Regions from separate parts of the Hydrogenophaga pseudoflava genome, predicted to be linked through region 2. Evidence: predicted binding sites of a transcription regulator. Region 2 holds the regulator's gene; the other holds the start of a gene.
The links. Region 2 encodes sigma-54, which starts transcription at its own class of promoters, with help from an activator protein. Its sites were predicted from a motif close to TGGCANGNAANCTGCTTT; they were not measured.
Positions count from the first base shown of each region.

Region 1: HPF_RS17680 (PQQ-dependent catabolism-associated beta-propeller protein) is a predicted target of sigma-54. The motif match lies at 704-721, and genes of this name have one in related genera.

Region 1 covers NZ_CP037867.1:3,674,751-3,677,978, reverse strand. Annotated here, with positions in the region: gene HPF_RS17685 (Bug family tripartite tricarboxylate transporter substrate binding protein) at 1-612, opposite strand, end outside; gene HPF_RS17680 (PQQ-dependent catabolism-associated beta-propeller protein) at 790-1,794, shown strand; gene HPF_RS17675 (type 1 periplasmic-binding domain-containing protein) at 1,923-3,080, shown strand; gene HPF_RS17670 (ABC transporter permease) at 3,062-3,228, shown strand, end outside.
Region 2 covers NZ_CP037867.1:4,531,794-4,535,021, forward strand. Annotated here, with positions in the region: gene HPF_RS21810 (THUMP domain-containing class I SAM-dependent RNA methyltransferase) at 1-420, opposite strand, end outside; gene rpoN (RNA polymerase factor sigma-54) at 417-2,036, opposite strand; gene lptB (LPS export ABC transporter ATP-binding protein) at 2,049-2,798, opposite strand; gene lptA (lipopolysaccharide transport periplasmic protein LptA) at 2,834-3,228, opposite strand, start outside.

The sequences.
Region 1 (3,228 bases), 860 kb from region 2:
CACGTTGTGCTGCAGCAGGATCTCTTCCATCGCCAGGTGGGCGGTGGTGCCGATGCCAGTGGAGCCCAGGATCAGCTCACCGGGGTGCTTGATGGCCCAGTCGATCAGCTCGGTGGCGCTCTTGAACGGGCTGCTGGCCGGCACCAGCAGGCCGAAGCTCACGCCCGAGACCTGCAGGATGGGCGCGAGGTCGGTCACCGGGTCCCAGGGCACGTGGTTCATCAGTGCGTGGCGGTAGACCGTGATGGGCACCTGGCCGATGGTGTGACCGTCGGCCTCTGCCGCCTTGAGCGCGGGCGCCACCAGCGTGCCGGCCGCGCCGGGCTTGTTGACCACCAGCACCGGCTGGCCCAGCAGCGGCTCGGCCTCTTCGCAGAGGATGCGGATCGTCAGATCGGTCTGACCGCCTGCGGGCCAGGGCACGATGAGCTGCAGCGGCTTGCTGGGAAAGGGCGCCTGGGCCCTCGCCAGCGGCGTCGCAGACGCCACGGCCAGCGCGCCGGCCTGGAACAGGATGTCGCGGCGCGTCGGGTGCCGGGCCTGGGTTGTGTCACGGCTCAGGGTTATCCCTGTGTCATTTTTGAACGCTGGGAACAGCGGTGTGTGTCTCATGGCGGGGCCTGATAGTCTCCTGTCCCTTGGAGCGCCCTCGGGACAGGGCATCTTGAGGCAAATTCTGTTCCCGCAACAGCCCATGGCCCACTGGCACCGAATTTGCAGAGGCATCGCGCGCCCGTGGCGATGCCCGCCCGGCCGCTGACCGTTTGACAACACCAAGGAGACAAAGACATGGCCCTCCGTGCCACCGCATTCCGCCGTTCCATGCGCCCGCTGACCGCGGCCCTGTGCGCCGCCGGCGCCTCGCTCGCCTTCAGCCTGCCGGCCCATGCCGAAAGCAAGGTTTACGTGTCCAGCGAGAAGGACAACAAGCTCTACGTGTTCAACACCGCGGGCGAGCGCCAGGGCGCCATCGACGTGTGCAAGCGGCCGCGCGACATGAGGTTCAACGCCGATGGTTCGCAGATCTTCGTGATCTGCGGCGACAGCAACGCCATGGGCGTGGTGGACGTGGCCGGCGGCAAGCTGGCCGGCACCGTGCCGCTGGGCGAGAGCCCGGAGATGTTCGACCTCAGCCCCGACGGCAAGACCGCCTATGTGTCGGTGGAGGACGACAGCGTGCTGGGCGCCTACGACATCGCCACGAAAAAGGCGGTGTTTGAAGTGAAAACCGGCGGCGAGCCCGAAGGCGTGCTGGTCACGCCCGATGGCAAAACCGCCTACGTGACCTCCGAAGTGGCCAACGTCGTCCATGTGATCGACCTGGGCACGAAGAAGGTGACCAAAAACATCAAGGTCGGCAAGCGCCCGCGCCGCTTCGTCATGTCGCCCGACGGCAGCGAACTGTGGGTCACCAACGAACTGGACGCCACCGTGAGCGTGGTCGACACCAAGACCCACACCGAGAAGCAGAAGATCAAGTTCGAGGTCAAGGGCATGCGCCCGGCCGACATCACCCCCGTGGGCATGGCCATCAGCCCGGACGGCAAGAGCATGTGGGTGGGCCTGGGCCGCGCCAACCACGTGGCCGAGGTGGACGTGGCGAGCAAGGCGGTGAAGAACCAGGTGCTGGTGGGCAAGCGCGCGTGGGGCCTGGGCTTCACGCCCGATGGCAAGACCCTGTTCGTGGCCAACGGCCTGTCGGACGACATAACGCTGGTGGACACCGCTGCGGCCAAGGCGATCAAGACGGTTCCTGCCGGACGCGTGCCGCACACCATTCTTGTGAGCAAATGACAGAGCTTGTGGCCCACCCCCATCGCTTGCCCACTTCGTGTGGCCGCTCCGCCCCTCAAGGCGCAATGCCTGCGGCCCGGCAAAGCCGGTTCCGCGGCATTCTGGGCTTGGGTTTGTGGTGTGCCTGCGTGTGGGCGTCGGTGCCTGCTCCAGCGCTGGCCGCCACCAAGGTCACCATCGCGGTGGTGTCGCTGGACGGCGACCCGCGCCACGCGCCGCGGCGGCTGGAGAAGGCCTACCCCGGCCACCCGACCGGGCGCGCCATCGACGGCGTGCAGCTGGCGGCCGAAGACTCGGCGTTTGAGCTGGACGCCGCCGGCATCGCGCTGGAGGTGAAGGACGTGGTGCTGCCCAACGCCGCGGGCCTGACCAAGGCCTTGGCCGAGCTGAAGGCCGCCAAGGTGCAGCACGTGGTGGCCGACTTGCCGGCGGCCGAGCTGCGCGCGCTGGTGCAGGCCGCGCCGGCGGCGCTGGGCGGCGCCATCGTGTTCAACGCGGCGGCCGACGACGACGCGTTGCGCGGCGCCCAGTGCGCGGCGCACCTGCTGCACACCATCCCCAGCCGCGCGATGCTCAGCGACGCGCTGGCGCAGTACCTGGCGGCGCGCAACTGGCGCAAGGCCCTGGTGCTTCAGGGGCCGCTGCCGGGCGATGCGCCCGTGCTGGAGGCCTTCAACCGCTCGGCCAAGCGCTACGGCATCAAGGCCACGTCCACCAAACCCTTCAAGCTGACCGGCGACCCGCGCGAGCGTGACCTGGGCAACGTGCGGCTGCTGACAGGCAGCGACCGCGAGCACGAGGTGGTGGCGGTGCTCGACAGCGACGGCGAGTTCGCGCGCACCGTGCCCTATGCCACGCAACTGCCGCGGCCGGTGGTGGGTGCGGCCGGCCTGGTGGCCGTGCCCTGGCACCCGCTGTGGGAACGCAACGGCGGGCCTCAGCTCTCGCGCCGTTTCGCCAAGGACGCCAAGCGCCCCATGACCGGCCACGACTGGGCCGCCTGGATCGCCGGTCGCGCGGTGGCGACCGTGCTGGTGGACCTGCCCAAGGCGCCCATCGCGCAGCAGCTCAAGGCCCTGCGCGGCGGGCCGGTGGCGGTGGACGGCTTCAAGGGGCCGCGCCTGTCGTTCCGCGCCTGGGACGGGCAGCTGCGCCAGCCGATCTTCCTGAGCCATGTCGACGGTGTGATCGGTGTGGCGCCACTGGACGGCGTGCTGCACCCCAAGGAAGTGATGGACACGCTGGGCGTGGACGAAGCGGAAAGCGCATGCAAGCAGCGACCTTGAACACCCCCGACCCGGCGCCCGCCCTGTTGCCGCACCTGCTGCGCGCCCTGCGCGCGGTGGTGGGGCGCGAGATCGGGCGCTTCCTGCGTCAGCCCTCGCGCCTGGGCTCGGCCCTGGTGCGGCCGCTGCTGTGGTTCGTGGTGTTTTC
Region 2 (3,228 bases):
CACGTCGGGCCAGGTGGTGTTGACGCTGGGGCGCTCGCCGCGCTTGTCGCGGAAGCGGTCGCAGACCGCGTCCTTGATCTTGAGCGCCGCGAAGTTCAGGCTCTTGAGCGGGCTGTGCTGCGCCGTGACCTCGACCTTGATCGTCTGCTGCGGCGTGAACCAGATTTCCCAGGCGACCTCACTGGCGGCCGCGTACAGGTCGTTCTCGCTGCGGTAGCCGCCGTGCCAGAGTTGCACCAGCACGCGCTGCGCGAGCCGGCAGTGCAGGTTGAGCTTGAGCGCGTCGCGCCAGGACGCCTGCAGCGCCACACCGGCGCGCGACTTCTGCACCGCGGTCTCGCCCGTGATGCGCGTGACTTCGGCGGCGAGGTAGTCCTCCACGCCGGCGGCGCAGGGGAGGAAAAGATTCAATTGGTTCAAAGCGCTTTTCTCAGGTTCGCCGGCGCGATGCGCAGCGCCTCGCGGTATTTCGCGACCGTGCGGCGCGCGCACTCGATGCCCTGCTCCTTGAGCAGGTCCGAGAGCTGGTTGTCGGACAGCGGCTTGGTCGGCTCTTCGGACGCGATGAACTGCTTGAGCAGGGCGCGCACCGCCGTGCTCGACGCATTGCCGCCGGTCTCCGTTCCCAGGCTGGAGCCGAAAAAGTACTTGAGCTCGTAGGTGCCGAACGGCGTGGCCATGTACTTGGCCGTGGTCACGCGGCTGATGGTGGACTCGTGCAAGCCCAGCTCGTCGGCGATCTCGCGCAGCACCAGCGGGCGCTTGGCCAGTTCGCCGTGCATGAAGAAGTTGCGCTGGCGCTCCACGATGGCCGAGGACACGCGCAGGATGGTGTCGAAGCGCTGCTGGATGTTCTTGATGAACCAGCGCGCTTCCTGCAGCCGCTGCTGCATGGCCGCGTGGCCCGCTTCGCCGCCGGCCTCGCGCCGCCCCCGCAGGGCGTTGGCATAGACATCGTGCACGCGCAGGCGCGGCATCACCTCGGCGTTGAGCGAGACCTTGAAACCGCGACCGGCGCGGGTGACGATCACGTCGGGCACCACGACGTTGCGCTCGACGTCGACGAAGCGCCGGCCCGGCTTGGGCTCCAGGCGGGCGATCAGCGCCAGCGCGGCGCGCACGGTCTCGTCGTCGTGCCCGGTGGCCGCACACAGGCGCTTGATGTCGCGCTTGGCCATCAGCTCCAGCGGCTGCTCGCAGATCGCCAGCGCCGCGCGGGCGGCGGGCGTGTTGCGCAGCTCCATGATCTGCAGCCGCAGGCACTCGCCCAGGTCGCGCGCGCCCACGCCCGTGGGCTCCATCTGCTGCAGCCACTGCAGGGCCATGCCCAGGCGCTGCTCAATGGCCTCGACTTCGTCGAAGCGCGGCTCTTCGTCGGCCGGCCGGCCCGCGGTCAGGCGCCAGCAGGCGCGCGCCAGCTCGTGCAGGCTGTCCTCCAGATACCCGTCGTCGTTGAGCGACTCGATCAGGAAAAACAGCGCCGCGCTGTCCTCGTCCGACAGGCGCAGGCAGCGCGCCTGCTCGTGCAGCTGGTCCTGAAGGCTAACCGGCACACGGGCCAGGTCGGCGGCCGTGGCGGTGTCGTCGTCGTCCCCGCCGGAACCGCTGTTGCGCGCGGGTGCATCGCCGCCCCATTCGCTGTCGTCGGGCGCCATCTCGACGGTGCCGTCGCCTTCCCAGCTTTCTTCGACCGGCGCGGCGCCGTCCAGCCGGCTCTCCACGTCGTCGCTGCTGTTGTCCGCGCTGTCGGCCTGGGTGGTGCGGGTGTCCGGCTCGGCGCTGCGCAGCTCGACCACCGGCTGCGCCGCTTCTTCCAGTTGCTCGCCGGCCACCACCGGCGCGTCCGCGGTCTGCACGCCGAAATCTTCGCGATCGGCCACTTCCTCGCCCCGTTCCAGGAACGGGTTCTCGTCGAGCATCTGCTCGACTTCCTGAGCCATCTCCAGCGTGGACAGCTGCAACAGGCGGATCGACTGCTGCAGTTGCGGCGTCAGCGCGAGGTGCTGCGACACCCGCAGCGACAGACCTTGCTTCATCGGCTCATTCCGTCACATGCGGAAGTTCTCGCCCAGGTAGACGCGGCGCACCTCGGCGTTTTCAATGATCTCGGCGGTGGTACCGCTGGCCAGCACATGACCGTCGCTGATGATGTAGGCGTGGTCGCAGATGCCCAGGGTTTCGCGCACGTTGTGGTCGGTGATCAGCACACCGATGCCGCGCGACTTGAGGAAACTGATGATGTGCTGGATCTCCAGCACCGCGATCGGGTCGATGCCGGCGAAGGGCTCGTCCAGCAGGATGAACCGCGGCCGGGTGGCCAGCGCGCGGGCGATCTCCACGCGACGGCGCTCACCGCCCGAGAGGGCGGGCGCGGGCGAATCGCGCAGGTGGTCGACGCGCAGCTCCTTGAGCAGCTCGTCCAGCCGGGCATCGATCTCGCGCGCCGACAACGGCTGGCCGTTCGCGTCCTGCTGCAGCTCCAGCACCGCGCGCACGTTCTGCGCCACCGTGAGCTTGCGGAAGATCGAGGCTTCCTGCGGCAGGTAACCCAGCCCCAGCCGGGCACGGCGGTGGATGGGCAAGGACTCGATGCGGTGACCGTCCAGCAGGATCTCGCCACCGTCGGCCCGCAGCAGGCCGACGATCATGTAGAACGACGTGGTCTTGCCGGCACCGTTGGGGCCCAGCAGTCCCACCACCTCGCCCTTGTCCACCGACAGGGACACGTCCTTGACCACCTTGCGGCTGCCATAGGACTTCTTGAGTCCCCGGACCTCCAGACGGCTGTGCGACGGCATGTCGCCCGACGGACTGGCGCTGGCGACGGTCTCCGTCACTTCTTGGGCTCGGTGATCTTGCCGCTGGGACGCAGCGTGGCCGGATCGGTCGCCGGGGCGGCGGGGCCGTTCTTCTCCTCTTCCGGGATCGGCGTGAGCATGGCGCGCACGCGGCCGGTGGGGTTGGCGGCGGTCTTGCTGGTGTCCCCACCCTTGACCGTGAACACCTCGGTCAGGCTGTTGTAGAGGATCTCGCTGCCCACGCTCTGGTCGTTGAGCAGGGTGCCGCGGTAGCGGCGCAGCACCGCGCGACCGGTGAACAGCACCGTCTGCGCCTTGCTGTCGTATTCGATGCGATCACCCTCGCCCTCGATCCATTCGTCCACGCCTTCCCGCTTCTGGCGGAAGAAACCGGCCTTTTCGGGGGTGCCCAGCAGCAGACCGTACTGAT